DNA from 4 places in the Streptomyces sp. G45 genome. Region 1 is predicted to be linked to each of the others. Evidence: riboswitches for the same ligand, from Rfam matches in the RefSeq annotation. Region 1 holds a riboswitch; each other region holds the start of a gene.
What was found. A riboswitch is a leader RNA that binds a small molecule or an ion and turns the genes downstream of it on or off. The one in region 1 is predicted to bind cyclic di-AMP.
Positions count from the first base shown of each region.

Region 1 (4,554 bases):
ATCGCGCCCGTCGTCGAGGAGACGGCGAAGGCCGCGGCCGTGCTGCTGGTGTTCCTGTTCCGCAGAGCCGACTTCACCGGCGTCGTCGACGGCTTCGTGATAGCGGGCGTCACCGCCACCGGCTTCGCGTTCACCGAGAACATCCTCTACCTCGGCAACGCCTTCGGCACCGACCAGCTCAGCGGCGAGAGCGGTCTGGCCTCCGTGACCGCCGCGACGTTCTTCGTCCGCGTGGTGATGTCGCCCTTCGCGCACCCGCTGTTCACCGTGCTCACCGGCATCGGCTTCGGCATCGCCGCCACCGCCGCCGAGCGCCACACCGCGCGCCGCGTGCTGCTGCCCTGCGCGGGCCTGCTCCTCGCCATGGGCCTGCACGCCTTCTGGAACGGCTCGGCGGGCCTCGGCGAGTACGGCTTCTTCGTCGTCTACGCGGCGTTCATGCTGCCCCTGTTCGGGCTGCTCACCTGGCTCGCCGTCTGGCTGCGCCAGCGCGAGCTGCGCCTGGTCCGCGAGGTGCTGCCGCTGTACGTGGCGGCGGGCTGGTTCGCCCTGCCCGAGCCGTACGCGCTCGGCTCGATGCGCGCCCGCACCCTGGCCCGCGACTACGCCGCGCACCACCTCGGCAGACCCGCCGGGCGCACCGTCGTCGAGTACGAGACGTACGCGACGGCCCTGGCGCTGCTGCGCCACCGCGGCCGGGAGGGCCGGGCCGGGGCCGACTTCGTGACCCGGGAGCGGGCGCTGCTGCGGGCCCTGCTGACCCGGCGCGCCGTGGCGGGCCCCGCCCTGGTGTACGCGGCGCGGGCGACGGCGCCGGTCCTGGTGCCGCCGCCGTACGCCCCGTACGCGTACCACCATCCGTACGCGTACGCCCCGGCCGGGCCGCCGTACAACCCCTACCGCACCTGACGTCAGGCGGCGGCCGACGTCAGGGCGGCCAGCTCGTCCGGCGTCAGCTCCAGGTCGCCGACGGCGAGGAGCGCGGGGAGCTGCGCGGCGGTGCGGGCCGAGGCGAGCGGCGCCGCGACGGTCGGCTGGGCGGCGAGCCAGGCCAGGGCGACCGTGGCGACCTCGGCGCCGCGGGCCTCGGCGACCGTGGCGAGGGCGGCCAGGACCCGGCGGCCCCGCTCGGTCGCCAGGTACTCCCCGGCCTTGCCCGCGCGGGCGCTGTCGACCTGGGTGCCCGGGCGGTACTTGCCGGTGAGGAAGCCGGAGGCGAGCGCGTAGTACGGGACGGCGGCGAGCCCGGAGCGGGAGGCGATCTCCTGGAGCGGGCCCTCGTAGGTGTCGCGCGAGACCAGGTTGTAGTGCGGCTGGATCGCCACGTACCGCACCAGGCCCTCGCGGTCGGAGAAGTCCAGGAACTCCTGGAGGCGCTCGGCGGTGATGTTCGACGCGGCGATGGCGCGCACCTTGCCCGCGCGCACCAGTTCGTCGAGGGCGGTGAGGACCTCCTCGACGGGCACGGACGGGTCGTCGTAGTGCGTGTAGTACAGGTCGATGTAGTCGGTGCCGAGGCGGCGCAGGGACTCCTCCGCCGCGGACTTGATGGTGGCCGCGGCGAGGCCCTTGTGGTCGGGGTGGGCGCCGACCTTGGTGGCGATGACGACGTCGGAGCGGTTGCCGCGCGCGGCCAGCCACCGGCCGAGTATGGTCTCGGACTCGCCGCCCTGGTTGCCGTCCACCCAGGCGGAGTAGACGTCGGCGGTGTCGACGAAGTTGCCGCCCGCGGCCGTGTAGGCGTCGAGCACGGCGAAGGACTCCGCCTGGTCGGCGGTCCAGCCGAAGACGTTGCCGCCGAGGGCGAGGGGAAGACTTCGAGGTCGGACGGGCCCAGTGGGCGAAGAGTGGTCATACGGGTGATCAACGCCCTTGCGGACAGCGGAATTCCGGTGTCCGGCGCGGGAAGCGGGGCGGGGCGGGGCGGAGGGCGGCGCGGGTGTCGGGGCGCGGGGGCGTGACCGACGGCCCTGACGTCGGGGGGTCGTCGCCAGGGCCGCCGGAACCTGGGAGGGCCTTGGGGGCCGGGAGTCCCTTGGGGGGCCGGAAGGCCCTTAGAGGGTGAGGCCTTAGGGGGTGAGGCCCTTGTCGCGCAGCCACGCGAGGGGGTCGACGGTGCCGCCGCCGCTCGTGTGGACCTCCATGTGGAGGTGCGCGCCGGTGACGTTGCCGGTGGCGCCGACGCGGCCGATGACCTGGCCGGTGGTGACCTTCTGGCCGACGCTGACGCTCATCGAGGACTGGTGGCAGTACCAGATCTCGGTGCCGTCCTCCAGCTCCAGGACCGTGCGGTAGCCGTAGGCACCGGCGAGGCCCGCCTCCTTGATGGTGCCGGTGTGGACGGCCTTGAGGAGGGTACCCGCGGGGGCGGCGAAGTCGAGGCCGGTGTGGTGGCCGGAGGACCACATGGTGCCGGAGTCGCCGAAGTGGGAGGTGAGGGTGTACGACGAGGTGGGCAGCGCGTAGCTCTTGGCGAGCTTGGCGAGGCGCTCGGCCTCGCGCTTCTTGCGGGCCGCCTCCTCCTTCTTCCGCTTCTCCTCGGCGGCCTTGGCCTTGGCGGCGGCCTCCGCCTTGCCCTGCTGGGCCCTGGCCTGCTCGGCGGCCTTCTGCACGGCGGCGTCCTGGGCCTGCTGGCGCAGGGCGTCGTCGGCCTGGTGCCGCTGGTTCTCGGCCTGCTGGAGGATGCGGGCGCGCAGCGCCTCACCGGCGTCGGTGCCGCCCCGCTGGGCGTCGGCGTCGGGGACGCCCGCGGAGCTGAGGGGCGCGGCCGCGGCGGCCGTCTCCGGCGCCGACGGCGCGTCGTCGGATATCAGGGAGCCCACGCCGGGCAGCGACTCGGCGGCGGACGCCACGTCCGGCAGCGAGATGGAGACCGGCGGCTTGCCGCCCTGCGCCGTGGCGATGCCGCCCGCGCCGACGGCGGCGATGACGCCGACGCCGAGGACGGTGGAGCTGCGGGCGAGGCCGCCGCCGCCCTTCTTGTGGATGCGGTGCTTGCCGCGCACCGGCCGGACGGACTCCGCGGTGGGGTTCCACTCCTCCCAGGGCTGATCGGGCCCGGGGTAGGCGGCGTAGGGGGCGGTGTCGGCGAAGCCGGGGTAGTCACCGGGACCGGCGGTGGCCGGGTCGTCGTTCGGCACCTGAAGCGCTTGCGGAGCAGGCCGGTTGGACGCCACTGGGGCGCACTCCTTTCCTTCCTTCTCGCCTACCGGGTTAGCTGACGGGTTCGGAGCAGGAAGGTCTCCTACGGGCAGGCCGCGCGGACGCGGGGGCCTACGGGGGACGTAGACCGCGTACGCGAGAAGAGCCCGATTCACCCCAAGATGGTGGTTCCCCGGCTCCCTTGCGGGATTAGGCGTGTGCGCACGGAGCCGTCTCTCGTGACGGCTGGGACGACCGCGCTGCGTTATCGAACGTTAATAGACAGCGGGGCCGTATTCCAAGCCGTTCCGGTTGATCGTTAACGCTTACGCCACGAACACAACGGGACATCAGCGCCTGGAACGGGGCGAGTTGAGCCGCCCTCGTGACGCTGCGCGCCGGACTCGATCTCCGTACGCGGCTGACGCCCCGTCAAGTGCGGAGCACAGGGGCGTGGATCAGTCACGGGCTGTGACGGGGCCGCCGTACCGCGAGCAGCGCGAGATCGTCCGTGGCGCCGCCCCCGGTGTGTGCGATGACCTCCGCCACGAGCGTCGAGACGAGCGCCTCGGGGGCGTCGTCGCCCGCGAAGACCCGGCCGCCGAGCCGGGCCACGGGGTCGTAGAAGACGCCGTGCGCGTCGCGTGCCTCGGTGAGCCCGTCGGTGTACAGCAGCAGCGTGGAGCCGGGCGGGAACTCCGTCTCGTCGGCTCGGTCGGGCCAGCCGCCCAGCTCGCCCATGCCGAGCGGCAGCGCGGGCTCGGACGGCGCCAGGACGCACATCCGCCCGTCGTCGCGCAGCACCAGCGGCTCGGGGTGGCCGCGGTTGAGGACGCGTACGACGCCGTCGCCGCGCGGGATCTCGGCGAGCACGGCGGTGGTGAACCCCTCGAAGGCGTCCAGGCCGTCGCGCCGTGTGCCCTCCCGGGCGAGCGCCCGCTCCAGGCGCTGCGCGACCGCCTCCAGGGTGGCCTCCTGCTCGGCCGCCTCCCGGAAGGCGCCGATGACGACGGCGACCGCCGCCACCGCGCCCATGCCCTTGCCGCGTACGTCGCCGACGATGACGCGGACGCCGTGCGCGGTGTCCTGCACCGCGTACAGGTCGCCGCCGATGAACGCGTCGGCCTGCGCGGCCTCGTAGCGCGCGGCGACGTCCAGGCCGCCGATGCGGGCCTCCGGCTGGGGCAGCACGGCGCGCTGGGCGGCCTCGGCGATGGAGCGGGCGGAGGCGAGCCGGGCGTCGCCGCGGCGGACGACGCGGTTGATGACGACGGCGAGCGCGCCCACGGTCAGCATCGTCGCGAGCCCGGTGAGCACCTCCACGTCGCCGTCGGCGCCGCTGTTCAGGCGCAGCGCGAGCACGGCCGCGCAGGACACCAGGGCGGTCACGAGCGTGCCGCGCAGCGAGGAGAA
Region 1 is NZ_JBMUZU010000001.1:4,854,810-4,859,363, reverse strand. It holds gene ACOBQU_RS20345 (PrsW family intramembrane metalloprotease) at 1-909, shown strand, start outside; partial or broken gene ACOBQU_RS20340 (aldo/keto reductase) at 912-1,855, opposite strand; gene ACOBQU_RS20335 (M23 family metallopeptidase) at 2,070-3,176, opposite strand; cyclic di-AMP (ydaO/yuaA leader) riboswitch at 3,188-3,368, opposite strand; gene ACOBQU_RS20330 (PP2C family protein-serine/threonine phosphatase) at 3,604-4,554, opposite strand, start outside.

Region 2 (4,554 bases), 570 kb from region 1:
CGCCTCGGGGTCGATCACCGTGAAGCCGGTCTCGCCGGGCAGCACGTAGTGCAGCCGGTCGCGGATGCGCTGCTCGGCGTACGCGTCGTCCTGCCAGCGGGCCTTCTCGTCGCGCAGGCGCTCGACGTTCTCGCGGTGCTCGGCCTGCTTCTGGCGCTGCTCGGCGATCTCGGCGCGCTGGGACACGTACTGCCGTATCGGGTACGCGAGCGCCACGACCAGCGAGCAGACCACGAGGACGAGCAGGGCCGCGCGGCCGGTGAGCCGGGAGCGGCGGGCCTGGCGCTTGGTCTGGGAGCGGTAGACGCGCTCCGCGGTCTGCTCACCGAGCAGCTTCAGCCGCGTCGCGGTGGAGAACCGGTCCCGGTTCTTCACTGCCATGTCCGCCTCCCCACTACGTGCGTACGTCCCCGCACACGGTACGGGACCGAGTACGGGGACGTACGTACGACTGGCTAGGCCTTAGCCCTTGCTGTGCTTACTGGTTCGCGGAGCGAAACCGCGGGAACGCCGAGCGGCCCGCGTACACCGCCGCGTCGTCGAGGATCTCCTCGATGCGGAGCAGCTGGTTGTACTTGGCGACGCGGTCCGAGCGGGCCGGGGCGCCGGTCTTGATCTGGCCGCAGTTCACCGCGACGGCGAGGTCGGCGATGGTGACGTCCTCGGTCTCGCCGGAGCGGTGGGACATCATGCACTTGAAGCCGTTGCGCTGGGCCAGCTCGACGGCGTCCAGGGTCTCGGTCAGGGAGCCGATCTGGTTGACCTTGACGAGCAGGGCGTTGGCGGCGTTCTCGTCGATGCCGCGCTGGAGGCGCTCGGGGTTGGTGACGAAGAGGTCGTCGCCGACGATCTGGACCTTCTCGCCCAGCTTCTCGGTGATGATCTTCCAGCCGTCCCAGTCGTCCTCGTACAGCGGGTCCTCGATGGAGACCAGCGGGTACGCGGAGACCAGCTCCTCGTAGTACTCGGTCATCTCGGCGGCCGAGCGGGACTTGCCCTCGAATTCGTAGGCGCCGTCCTTGTAGAACTCGGACGCGGCGACGTCGAGGGCGAGCGCGATCTGCTCGCCGGGGACGTAACCGGCCTGCTTGATGGCCTCGACGATGAGGTCGAGGGCGGCGCGGTTGGACTCCAGGTTCGGGGCGAAGCCGCCCTCGTCGCCGAGGCCGGTGGACAGGCCCTTGTTCTTCAGGACCTTCTTCAGCGTGTGGTAGACCTCGGCGCCCCAGCGCAGGGCCTCGGAGAAGGACTCCGCGCCGATCGGGGCGATCATGAACTCCTGGATGTCGACGTTGGAGTCCGCGTGGGACCCGCCGTTCAGGATGTTCATCATCGGCACCGGGAGCAGGTGCGCGTTCGGGCCGCCCAGGTAGCGGAAGAGCGGCAGGTCGGACGCCTCGGAGGCGGCGTGGGCCACGGCGAGGGAGACGCCGAGGATGGCGTTGGCGCCGAGGGAGCCCTTGTTGTCGGTGGCGTCCAGGTCGAACATGGCCTGGTCGATCAGGCGCTGCTCGGTGGCGTCGTAGCCGACCAGCTCCGGGCCGATCTGCTCGATCACGGCGAGGACGGCCTTCTCGACGCCCTTGCCGCCGTAGCGGTTGGCGTCTCCGTCACGCAGTTCGATGGCCTCGAAGGCGCCGGTGGAGGCGCCGGACGGGACGGCGGCACGGCCGGTGGATCCGTCGTCGAGGCCGACCTCGACCTCGACCGTGGGGTTGCCGCGGGAGTCCAGGATTTCCCGGGCTACGACGACGTCGATGGACGGCACGAGCATCTCCTTCTGGGATGTGACGCGGGGTACGCGGGGTGCGCGGGTGTTCCAGGGGGCCGCGCTGGCCCCCGCGACACGAGCCTAACCGGCTCCGGGGCATCGGCCAGCCGACCGCCCAGCCCTTGGACGGAACCCGGGCACAAAAGTTTGCGTACGGAACAAAAGCCTACGCAACAAAAGGTACCGCCCCGGCGCGGCAGCGGGTGCGCGCACCGGGGCGGTGAGCCCGTGGGGACGGGAGGCCACCGGCCGGGGGCCGGGGCGGGCGGGGCCCCGGAGGTCAGCTGAGGTGCAGCTGCTGGCCCGGGTAGATGACGTCCGCGTCGTCGACGATGTCGTCGTTGAGCTGGTAGAGCTTCTGCCAGCCGCCCTTGACGCCGTGCTCCGCGGCGATCTTGGAGAGGGTGTCGCCGGACTCGACCTTGTACTCGCCGTCGCCCTTCTTGACGACCTTGCCGGTCGGGGTCTGGACGGTCTTCGGGGCGGCCTGCTGCGGGGCGGCCTGCTGCGGGCGCGGCTGCGGCTTGGCCTGCTGCTGCGGCTGCTGCTGGGGCTGAGCCTGCTGCTGCGGCTGGGCCTGCTGCTGCGGGCGCTGCTGGTGCTGCTGCTGGGTCTGCTGCTGCGGCTGCTGCTGGGTGGCGCCGCCGCCGTTGTACGGGGCGCTGGACAGGCCCACGCCGCACTTCGGCCAGGCGCCCTTGCCCTGGCCCGCGAGGACCTTCTGGGCGATGGCGATCTGCTGGGCCTTGGTGGCCTTGTCGGCGGTCGGCGCGTACTGGGTGCCGCCGTACGCGGCCCAGGTGGAGGCCGAGAACTGGAGGCCGCCGTAGTAGCCGTTGCCGGTGTTGATCGACCAGTTGCCGCCGGACTCGCACTGGGCGACGCGGTCCCACTCGGAGGCGGTGGCGGCGTTGGCGGTGCCCGCGGCCATCAGCGGAGCGGCGACGGCGGCGCCGGTGACACCGACGACGGTGGCGGCACGGGTGGCCTTGTCGAGCTTGGTCGGACGGCGGTGCTTGCCCTTGCCGGAACGCAGCATGGAGTGATCCCCTCACCGACGCCTGCGAGGTGAGCTGTCGGGTTCGGGCCGGTCAGTTGCCCGGCCGCGCGTCCTAGCGCGCGGCTTCACCCCTAGCCGTTCCTGGCCGTCTCTCAACGGCCGGGCCCGGCGCTTACCTTGGGTCCCCCGCTCCTGCCTTCGGCGCTCGAAGCGACGACTGTTCCCGTCCGGCCGTTGGCAGGATTCGGCGTACCGACCGGCGGGGCCCGCTGTGGCGAGCGGTCCTGACCGTAGACAGGCAATCGCCCGAATTTCAAAGACGATCAGGGCCTCTGAGACCCATCTCTCACTTGCCCCTCACCATCTTTAAACCGGACATTAACGGCCAAGTCGACCGCCAACTGGAGCCCCGGAACCTCTACTTCCGCGCTGCGTCCGCAGCCTGGCCCTCGCCCAGTTCGAGCCGCTGACCGGGCAGGATGAGGTCCGGGTCGCCGCCGACGGTGTTCTTGTTGCCCTCGTAGAGGGAGGACCAGCCGCCGTCAAGGTCGTGGGTGTCGGCGATGGTTGAGAGGTTGTCGCCGGAGCGGACCGTGTAGGTGCCACGGGCGTCGCCCGTGTCCCGCGCGCCACCCTCGCCCCGCGCCTCGCCGCGCGAGGCGTGCCGCCCGCCGCCGTCGGAGCCGTCCGCGGCGCCGCCCGCGCGGCCCTCCGTGGCGTCCGGGCCGCCGGGCGCGGAGGGGTCGCCGCTGGGGCCGCGGTGGCGCCCGGAGGGGGCGTCGGCGGGGTCCTCGGAGCCCTCGGGGCGCTCAGGGCGCTCGGAGTCGCCGGGCGGCGTCGCGTCGCCCTTCCCGGGCCGGGTCCGCTCGCCGTCCTTGCCGGTGTCCTGGTCGGCGTCCTTGTCGGCGTCCTGGTCGGCGCCGTCGGCCCCGGTGTCCGCGTCGGGCTTGCGGTGCTTGCCGGTGCCCTTGCTCTCGCCCTTGTCCTCGCGGGCGGTGTCACCGGCTTCGTGATCCTTGTCTCGCGCGTCGCGGGAACCGTCGGAGTCCGCGCCGTCGCGGGACGCCTCGCCGGAGGTCTCCTTGCCGCCGTCCTTGCCGCCGTCCTTGCCGCCGCCGGAGGAACCGTCGGCGGACCCGCTGGAGCGCTCCGGCGTGACCGGCAGGCCCGGGTCGACGTCGGCCTTCTCGCCGCCCTTGCTGAGGCCGGACGCGGGGCCGCAGTGCGGCCAGGCCTTCGGGCCCTGGTCGGCGAGGACCTTCTCGCCGATGTCGATCTGCTGGGAGCGGCTGGCCTGGTCGGGGCTCGGCGCGTAGGCGAGGCCGCCGTAGTCCTCCCAGGTCTCCTGGGACAACTGGAGGCCGCCGTAGTAGCCGTTGCCCTCGTCCGCGCTCCACGCGCCGCCGCTCTCGCAGTCCGCGACCCGGTCCCAGGTGCCCGCGTCCGCCGCGCTCGCGCCGGTGGCGGCGAACAGCGGCAGGGCGAGGGCGGAGCCGGTGACTCCCGCGGCGACGACGATCGCCGGGGCCTGACGGGGACGGCGGTGACGGCCTTGGCCGGAGAGCATGCAGATGCCTTTCGCGCGACGACAGGACGACTGCGGCACGTGGTGCGTCAGGGTGCCGAGTCGTCGTGAACGTAGCCGCAGTCGAACGTCAGTCACAAGTCGATGCAGCGCAGATCACGTGAAAGTCACAGCTTTGACGGCGTGTCAGCGTGCGCGCGGAGTGAACTCCACCGGCAGGGTCCGCAGGCCGCGCATGATGAGCCCGCCACGCCACCT
Region 2 is NZ_JBMUZU010000001.1:5,425,407-5,429,960, reverse strand. It holds gene ACOBQU_RS22900 (FtsB family cell division protein) at 1-381, opposite strand, end outside; gene eno (phosphopyruvate hydratase) at 479-1,774, opposite strand; gene ACOBQU_RS22890 (transglycosylase family protein) at 2,052-2,810, opposite strand; cyclic di-AMP (ydaO/yuaA leader) riboswitch at 2,815-2,985, opposite strand; gene ACOBQU_RS22885 (transglycosylase family protein) at 3,190-4,338, opposite strand; gene ACOBQU_RS22880 (cytochrome P450 family protein) at 4,483-4,554, opposite strand, start outside.
Region 2: linked by a shared signal. The riboswitch ahead of ACOBQU_RS22890 (transglycosylase family protein) and the one ahead of ACOBQU_RS20335 (M23 family metallopeptidase) in region 1 are both predicted to bind cyclic di-AMP.

Region 3 (4,554 bases), 1.1 Mb from region 1:
ACGACGGGGAACTCCAGGCCCTTGGCGGTGTGCAGCGTCATCAGCGTGATGACGCCGGAGCCGTCGTCCTCCTCGTCGGGGATCTGGTCGGAGTCGGCGACCAGCGCCACGCGCTCCAGGAAGTCCGAGAGCGACCCGGCCGGAGCGGCGCCCTCCGCGGCCTCCGCGCCCTCGGCGGCGGCGCTGCTGTCCTGCTCGAACTCCAGGGCCACGGCGGCGAGCTCTTGAAGGTTCTCGATGCGGGTCTCGTCCTGCGGGTCCGTGGACGCCTGGAGTTCCGCGAGGTACCCCGTGCGCTCCAGAACGGCCTCCAGGACGACGGCGGGGCCCGCGCCGGACTCGACGATGGTCCGCAGCTCCTCCATCAGCGTGTTGAAGCGCTTGACGGCGTTGGTGGAGCGCGCCGCCATGCCGTACGCCTCGTCGACGCGGCGCAGGGCCTGCGGGAACGAGATCCGCTCGCGCTGCGCGAGCGCGTCGATCATGGCTTCGGCGCGCTCGCCGATGCCGCGCTTGGGCACGTTCAGGATGCGGCGCAGCGGGACCGCGTCCTCCGGGTTGGCGAGGACGCGCAGGTACGCGAGGACGTCGCGGACCTCCTTGCGCTCGTAGAAGCGGACGCCGCCGACGACCTTGTAGGGCAGGCCGACGCGGATGAAGATCTCTTCGAAGACACGGGACTGCGCGTTCGTCCGGTAGAAGATCGCGACGTCGCCCGCCTTGGCGTCGCCCGCGTCCGTGAGGCGGTCGATCTCGTCGGCGACGAACTGGGCCTCGTCGTGCTCCGTGTCCGCGACGTAGCCGGTGATGCGGGCGCCCGCGCCCTGGTTGGTCCACAGGTTCTTCGGGCGGCGGGACTCGTTGCGCTCGATGACGGCGTTGGCGGCGCTGAGGATCGTCTGGGTGGAGCGGTAGTTCTGCTCCAGGAGGATCGTGGTCGCGTCCGGGTAGTCCTCCTCGAACTGGAGGATGTTGCGGATGGTGGCGCCGCGGAAGGCGTAGATCGACTGGTCGGCGTCACCGACGACGCACAGCTCGGCCGGGCCCTCGGCCCCGCCTGCGCCACCGCCTTCGCCCCCGCCGCCGTCCTCGCCGTCGGAGTCCTGCCGGGAGGGGCCGACCAGCTCGCGCACGAGGGCGTACTGGGCGTGGTTGGTGTCCTGGTACTCGTCGACCATCACGTGGCGGAAGCGGCGGCGGTAGTGCTCGGCGACGTCCGGGAAGGCGCGCAGCAGGTTGACCGTCGTCATGATCAGGTCGTCGAAGTCGAGGGCGTTGGCCTCGCGGAGGCGCGACTGGTACATCGCGTACGCCTGGGCGAGGGTCTTCTCGAAGCCGTCGGCGGCCTGGGCGGCGAAGTCCTCCTCGTCGACCAGCTCGTTCTTCAGGTTGGAGATCTTGGCGCTGAACGACTTCGGCGGGAACTTCTTCGGATCCAGGTCGAGGTCCCGGCAGACCAGCGCCATCAGGCGCTTGGAGTCCGCGGCGTCGTAGATCGAGAACGAGGACGTGAAGCCCAGCTTCTTGTACTCGCGGCGCAGGATGCGCACGCACGCGCTGTGGAACGTCGACACCCACATCGCGTTCGCCCGCGGGCCCACGAGCTGCTCGACGCGCTCCTTCATCTCGCCCGCGGCCTTGTTCGTGAAGGTGATCGCGAGGATCTGGCCGGGGTGCACGCCGCGCTCGGCGAGCAGGTACGCGATGCGGTGCGTGAGGACGCGGGTCTTGCCGGAGCCCGCGCCCGCGACGATGAGCAGCGGGGAGCCCGCGTGCACCACGGCCGCGCGCTGGTTCTCGTTCAGCCCGTCCAGGAGGGCGGCCGGGTCGATCGCCGGGCGCGGGGCGCCGTCCCGGTAGTACGCGTCCCGGTCCACGGGCGCGTCGAACTTCCCGTCGAACAGGTCGTCCGGAACGGTCTCCGGGGCGCTGTCCTCGGGCGGCGGCGGGGGCTCCTCCTCGGCACCCTGTGGGGGTGTGAGGTCCGCCAGGAAGCTGTCGTCAAAGAGGCTGCTCATCGCCTCCCGAGTCTAGGCGGACCCACTGACAACCCGCCCCGGGTTCCGGCCAACCCCGCCCTGCCCCCGGCCACTCCCCTCGGTCACCGTGCGGTCACCCTATGCGATGGCGCCCCCCTGTCGCGCCACAGGCCCCGCAGCGCGACGAAAACGTATCGGGCATATCGAACACCAACCTTCCCCGGCGCCACAGGAGTTGGCTAGCGTGCCCCGCGGGCCGCACGTCCCCCAACCGGCGAACCACGCCGGACCGCGCGGCCTCCGCCGAGTCCGGCGCACCGCGTGACGCCACGGTCACGTGACGCTTCCGGAGCCGGGGACCCACCACGATCCCGGGGTGAATCGGTCCCGTACCTCCGTACGGGACGGTAGGGCAGCCTTCCGATCCGTCCGCCCGAACCCGACAGCTAACCCGGTAGGCGGTCCACGGAAGGAGTCGCCGACCTTGGCGTCGCACCGCAAGCCACGCAGCCGCCCGGCCCGCATACGCACGACCCCCGCCCTCGGCATCACGACGGCCGCCCTCACCTCGGTGGCCCTGCTCTCGCAGAGCGCGAACGCCGCGCCGTCCGCCCCCACGCGCCCCCACGCCCCCTCCGCGCCGGGCAAGCCGTCCCTCGAAGAGGTCCAGAGGAAGGTCGACGCCCTCTACCGGCAGGCGGGCACGGCCACGCAGAGGTACAACGCGGCCAAGGAGCGCACCGACCGGCAGCGCAAGAAGGTCGACCGCCTCCTGGACGACGTGGCCCGCCGCACCGACCGCCTCAACGACGCCCGCCGTCGGCTGGGCTCCTTCGCCGCCGCGCAGTACCGCACCGGCACCGTCTCCGAGACCGCCACGATGATGCTCGCCGACGACCCGAAGGGGTTCTTCGACCAGAACCACCTCGCCGACCGCCTCACGAGCCGCCAGAAGAAGGCCGTCGACGACTTCCAGACGCAGACCGTCGCCGCGACCAAGCAGCGCGCGAAGGCCGCCAAGAGCCTGAAGTCGCTCCAGGACTCCCGCGACGACCTGCGGACGAGCAAGCGGACCGTCCAGACCAAGCTGAGCGAGGCCCGCGGCCTCCTGTCGAAGCTGACCGCCGAGGAGAAGGCGCGGCTCGCCGCCATCGAGAAGCGGAAGGAGGCCGCGGCCCAGCGCAGGGCGGCCGAACTCGCGCGCAAGCAGGCGGAGGCCGAGCGCGAGCGGAAGGCCGAGGAGGCGGAGCGGCGGCGCGAGCGGGAACGCGAACGGGAGCGGGAGCAGGACTCCGGTACGGGGTCGGGGTCCGGGACGGGGGCCGGGTCAGGGTCGGGGTCCGGCTCGGACGGCGGCTCAGGGACAGGGTCAGGGTCCGGCTCCGGGTCTGGCAGCACGGACAGCGGTTACGCCGCCAAGGCCGAGAAGGTGATCGCCTTCGCCGAGCAGCAGATCGGCAAGCCCTATGTGTGGGGCGCCACCGGGCCCGGCTCCTACGACTGCTCCGGGCTCACCCAGGCCGCGTGGAAGACCGCGGGGATCTCGCTGCCGCGGACCACCTGGGACCAGGTGAAGGTCGGCACGAAGGTCTCGGCGGCGAACGCCAAGCGCGGCGACCTGGTCTTCTTCTACGACGACATCAGCCACGTCGGGATCTACATCGGCGACGGCAAGATGATCCACGCCCCGAAGCCCGGCGCGAACGTCCGCGTCGAGTCGATCTACTCCATGCCGATCCACAGCGTGACACGCCCCGCGTAACCCTCCGGCCGGACGGCGCCCCGTCTCCGTAGAGACCCGTCTCCGTAGAGACCCGTCTCCGTAGAGATCTGTCTCCGAAGAGACCCGTCTCCTACGGAGAGGCCCGCCTTCTCAGGGAGCAGGGCGATACGACGGCGGGCCCGCGCCCCTGTCAGGGTGCGGGCCCGCTCACGCGCGCGGCGGCCGTCCGCTCAGGTCCACAGGACGGCGATGAAGATGTTCGCCGTCGTGAGCGCGCCCACCGCGCCGAACATCGCCTTGCCGCTCTTGTCGAGGTTCTCCTCGTCGCGCTTCACGTACACCAGCGCGAGGATCACGACGAGCAGCGCGAGCTTCACGCCGATCTTCACGTTGTTGACCGTGTTGTCGTCGGCCTGGTTCAGGCCGACCAGGGCCACACCGGTGATCAGCATGGTCAGCGCGCCGTGCAGCATCGCGGGGCTGAACCGGGCCGTGCCCTCACCCATGGCCTTCATCTGGGTCAGGAAGCCGCCCAGGAGCGAGGCGATGCCGATGATGTGCAGGCCGACGAAGAAATGGATGAGTACGTCCATGGGGCGGAGCCTAGCCGGGCCCCTAGCACCTCTCTCCAGGCAGGTGGGCCCCTAACGCCACATCGGTCACAGGATCGGGCGAAGCGGGCACCGGGTGGTCCCCTGCCCGATCGCTTGCGTTCACCCCGCGGCCCGCACCTTCCACTTCCGCGCATCGGGTCACGGTCCGGCAACGGCGCGGTTTAGCGTCCTGCTCCAGGTGACCGGCTCCCCACCGCCGTCCGGTCCGTGGACGGCAGCCGATCGCCTCCGCCGAGAA
Region 3 is NZ_JBMUZU010000001.1:3,763,699-3,768,252, forward strand. It holds gene pcrA (DNA helicase PcrA) at 1-2,018, opposite strand, end outside; cyclic di-AMP (ydaO/yuaA leader) riboswitch at 2,311-2,455, shown strand; gene ACOBQU_RS15225 (NlpC/P60 family protein) at 2,464-3,741, shown strand; gene ACOBQU_RS15230 (hypothetical protein) at 3,933-4,295, opposite strand.
Region 3: linked by a shared signal. The riboswitch ahead of ACOBQU_RS15225 (NlpC/P60 family protein) and the one ahead of ACOBQU_RS20335 (M23 family metallopeptidase) in region 1 are both predicted to bind cyclic di-AMP.

Region 4 (4,554 bases), 3.0 Mb from region 1:
GACCGCCCGCGCCGACCTGGGCGAGGCGCAGCTCGCCGAGGCCGTACGTGTGATCAGCCGCACCGCTCCTGACGCCTGAGGCGGGGCGTCCGGACCGGGGTCAGGGGTTCGGCGCACCGCTCAGGGCCTCGTCACAGGGCGTCGACGAAGCCCTTCCAGGACGCGGGGGAGAAGAGCACGGCCGGGCCCGCCGTGTCCTTCGAGTCGCGCACGGCGAGCAGGCCCGCGAAGGGGCCGGTGCCGAGCGGGGCCGTCTCCACGCAGTTGTTCATTCCTGTGCTGCGGCTGCTGCGCCGCCACCGCGCGTCCCTGAGAGACATGCTGGAGGGAACGTACCGAGGCAGTGCAGTCATAGTGCCTCCTTACGCGCCGTGACCTAATCCGGCGATGAAGTCCATTGAATCCTGAACGGAAAGCGCCTGTCCCTGGAGAGAGTTGAAGGCGTTGGTGTACGCCCTGAGGTCTTCTTTCCGTTCGAGGTAGAGGCTACTCGTCAAATGGTCGAGAACGACCACATCCAGATCAGAAATGTTCGGAAAGGAGAGAATTACGAACGGGCCGCTGACGCCGATGTGCTCACCGGCCGCGAACGGCAGCACTTGGAGCCGGACGTGCGGCAGCTCCGCCGCCTCCAGCAACCGCCGGAGCTGTCCCGCGAGCACCTCGGGGCCGCCCACCGGCCGCCGCAGCACCGCCTCGTCGAGGATCACGCCCAGTTCCAGCGGCGGTTCGCCGCGCAGCACGTCCTGGCGCGCGAGCCGTACCTGGACCAGCGCCTCCACCTGGTCGTCGGGCAGCCCGCCGAGCGCGGCACGTGTCACCGCGCGGGCGTACTCGGGGGTCTGGAGCAGGCCGGGGACCACGGCGTTCTCCAGCGAACGCACCCGGCAGGCCTGCGACTCCAGGCTGATGAAGTCCCGGTACGCGGGCGGCAGCAGGCCCCGGTAGGCGTGCCACCAGTGGTGCCGCCCGTCCTCGTCGTCCCCGCCCGCGAGCGCGACGAGCAGCTCGCGCAGGTGCGGATCGCGCACCTCGTACGCTTCGAGCAGCAACCGCACGTCCGCGGCCTTGACTCCGCTGCGGCCCGTCTCGATCCGGCTGACCTTGGACTGGTGCCAGCCGACGAGTGAGGCCGCGGCGCCACTGGTGAGCCCGGCCCCGGTGCGCAGCGCCCGCAATTCCGCGCCGAGTTTGCGGCGGCGCACCGCGGGGCCGTACTGCATGTCCGACTCCTTCCGGACGTTTCGCGCCAACCGTGGGGAACGGTGGGGGAACCGCCAGTCTGGCGCCCAAATACGGTCTGCCGTCGCAGAGTTCACCGCTTCGAGCGACAGATATATGCACATCTCGGTGGATCGCCGCACGTGACCGCCTTCGGAGTGGCACTCTGGCGCAAAGCACCAGCTCCGGGACCGCCCTCAGGGTTCTTCCGCGTTTCCTCCGCCGCGAGTCGGAGTCCGGTCCCGGCGGGAAAGGGACGGCACCGCCATGGCAGACCACCAGGAAGCATCAGTCACCCTGCCGAGTGATCCGGTCTCGGTCTCCGCCGCCCGTAGCTACGTGGGAGAGGTCCTCGCCGAGTGGGGCCTGCCCGCAGGCGCGGACGTGGCCGACACCGTACGGCTCATCGTCTCCGAGCTCGCCACCAACGCCGTGCAGCACACGCTCGGCCTGTCGCCCACGTTCACGGTCGACCTCCGGCTCGAACGGGACGAGCGGCTGCGCATCGGCGTCACGGACAGCCATCCGCGCTTCCCCAAGCGCCTGCCCGCCGCCGTCCAGCAGGACAACGGCCGGGGGATGGTCATCATCCGCTGGCTCACCGCCGAGTGCGGCGGCAGGCTCACGGTCTGTCCCACGCCGGAGGGCGGCAAGACGGTGTGGATCACCTTGCCGTGGTCGGTCCCGGTCCAGGGCTAGCTCGTTCGGTCGCGGTCCAGGACCCGGGGCAGCGCGCCCCACAGCACGGCGCACACCAGCAGCGTGGCCGCGCCCGCGCACACACCGCCCGTGCGGTTCGACGCGACGTCGACGACGAGCAGCACCGACCCGGAGAGCGCGAGCGTCAGGACGCCGAGGCCGACCGCGGCGAGCCGTGACGACACCCGCACGATGAGCGGCTTCGCGCCGCGCCCGAAGAGCCCGCGGTGCAGCGCGGCGGGCGCCGTGAACAGCGCGGCGGAGACCACCGCGAGCAGCAGGGTGGTGATGTACGTGGCGCGTTGCACGCTGTCGAGCGAGGGGAACCGCGGCGAGAAGGCGAGCGTGAGCAGGAAGGCGAACAGGATCTGTACGCCGGTCTGGGTGACCCTCAGCTCCTGGAGCAGCTCGGAGAAGTTGCGGTCGGCGCGCTCCAGCGGGGTCTCGTTGCGGCTCCGCGCGGGGTCGTGGCTCCGCGTCTCGTCGCCGCTGCGCGCCTGGTCGCGGCTGTGCGCCGGGGAGCCGGGGGTGTCCTGGGCTGAGTGCGGGGGATCGTGGTCGGCCATGGTCCACGAGTATCCGTGCGGGGCGGCTCCACGCCCCCCAGGCCGGGCCCCGGCGCGTTGCCGCCGGGGCCGGAGCCGGGCGGGCCGCCACCGCCGCGCGGTGGGGCGCCCGCCCTCAGGGCCGGTCGGCCCTGTCGTGCTTCGGGGTCAGCGGACCCTGCCGTACCAGACGTTCTTCGTCCAGATCTTCTCGAGCCGCACCACGGTGCCGGTCTTCGGGGCGTGCCAGATCCTGCCCTTACCCGCGTATATGCCCACGTGGTAGACGTTCCGGCCGGAGTGGAAGAACACCAGGTCGCCGTGGGTGCGGTTGGCGGCGGACACATGGCGGGTCTTGTTGTACTGCTGGGCGGCGGTGCGCGGGAGCTTCTTGCCCACGCGCTTGTACGAGTAGAGAGTCAGTCCCGAGCAGTCGAACCGGTTCGGCCCGACGGCGCCGTAGCGGTAGGGCGATCCCTTCTTGGACGCCGCGACCTTCAGCGCCTTCGTCCCGTGCGAGGTGGCCGCCTCCGCGCTCGACGTGAGCCCGGGGGCGACGATGGTGCCGCCGACGGCGGCGAGCGTCAGAGCCGAGGCCGTACCGGCCCTCGTCAGCAGCGACGGAACACGATTGAGCGCAGTCATGCGCAACCCTTCGTCAGCCGCCTGTGAAGGATGACCTGTCGGGTTCGGGCAGGCGAAGATGCCCGGCCGCGCATGCGACTTCACCCCAAGGACCGTCCGGGTTGTCCGGGCGGCCCGCCGTGCTGGGTCCTCCACTCCTGCCGGTGCACAGATGTCGACCGGGCATCCGGACGGCGGCAGGACTCGGCGTCCGCCCGGACCGCCCCGCCGCCTGTGGCGGGGGCTTGTCGTCGGAAGGGATCTTCACCCGAGAGAGGCCGAAAAGCCGAGCCGAATCGGCGGTATGTGAGGCTACTCACGACTGACCCGTTCAGGTGGACAGAGGCCGAATGCGTCTCAGGTCACACTCGCTGGTGATTGCCCGATCAGCGACGGAAGGCCCGATTCCGGCTGTCGCGTAAGGGAGTTGGCCATCTATTGAGGTGCTGTTTGCCGACCCTCGACTACACAGGACAGGGGATTGCGTGTAGTCGGTTCCCGGCTGTAACCCGACGCGGGGCCGCGTCCGCCCGGACCGGCAACGGGCGGACGGCGCGGGCGCGCCCCGGCCGTGGCGCGCTTCACAGGGAGCGGTGGTACCGGCGCACCTCTCCGGGCGGCGCGGAGCGGGGTCCCGGTGGCGTCGGGTTTGGCACGCCGCGCGCCCGTCCGCCGACGCCGGGCGGGCCGGATCCCCGGTCCGTCCGGTGCCGGGGGCGGGGCCCGCGGTGCGGTGCGTGGCGCTGGCGGAGGGGCTTGCGGGGTTAACGAGGGGGGCGCGGAAGCGTCACGGGTCGGTGGGGTTCCGATTCACTGGCCCGGTGGCACCGTCACGCGCTTGGCGCGGCGTTCCCCGTCGAGGACGCGCAGGGCCCGCGCCAGCGTCTCGGCGTGCACCTCGCTCTCGCCCCGCTGGTGCATGAGCGCCAGCGCGTCCCGCAGCCGTGTGGCCCCGCTGACCAGGGCCTGCGCGGCTCGCAGCCCGCCGTACGTGGTGTCGGCGCGGGCCGGGTTGATCCGGCCGACGAGGTCCACCACCGACAGATAGGCGTCGATCAGCTCGCCCTCGGCGCGGGTGAGCGCGGGCAGCGGCGGCAGTTCGGGCGGCAGCACCGGAGCCTCACCTTCCGTCCGGGCGCGTGCCCTTGCGGCTCGGAATGATCCGGTCCACCAGGCCGTACTCCACCGCTGCCGCCGCGTCGAGCACGGTGTCGCGCTCGATGTCCTCCGCGACCTGCTCCGGGCTGCGCCCCGTGTGGCGGACCAGCATCTCCTCCAGGAGGGCGCGGGTCCGCCGCAGCTCGGCGGCCTGGATCTCCAGGTCGGTCGGCTGCCCCCGCACCGGCTCGGGCAGCTCCGGCTGCCCGAGGACCACCCGGGCGCCCGGCAGGATGGACCGCTTCCCCGGCGTGCCCGCGGCGAGCAGCACCGCGGCGGCGGCCGCGGCCTGGCCCAGGCAGACGGT
Region 4 is NZ_JBMUZU010000001.1:7,877,119-7,881,672, forward strand. It holds gene ACOBQU_RS33505 (8-amino-7-oxononanoate synthase) at 1-79, shown strand, start outside; gene ACOBQU_RS33510 (DUF397 domain-containing protein) at 132-353, opposite strand; gene ACOBQU_RS33515 (helix-turn-helix domain-containing protein) at 363-1,223, opposite strand; gene ACOBQU_RS33520 (ATP-binding protein) at 1,489-1,920, shown strand; gene ACOBQU_RS33525 (DUF6328 family protein) at 1,917-2,486, opposite strand; gene ACOBQU_RS33530 (C40 family peptidase) at 2,634-3,110, opposite strand; cyclic di-AMP (ydaO/yuaA leader) riboswitch at 3,114-3,266, opposite strand; gene ACOBQU_RS33535 (hypothetical protein) at 3,900-4,202, opposite strand; gene ACOBQU_RS33540 (ATP-dependent Clp protease proteolytic subunit) at 4,210-4,554, opposite strand, start outside.
Region 4: linked by a shared signal. The riboswitch ahead of ACOBQU_RS33530 (C40 family peptidase) and the one ahead of ACOBQU_RS20335 (M23 family metallopeptidase) in region 1 are both predicted to bind cyclic di-AMP.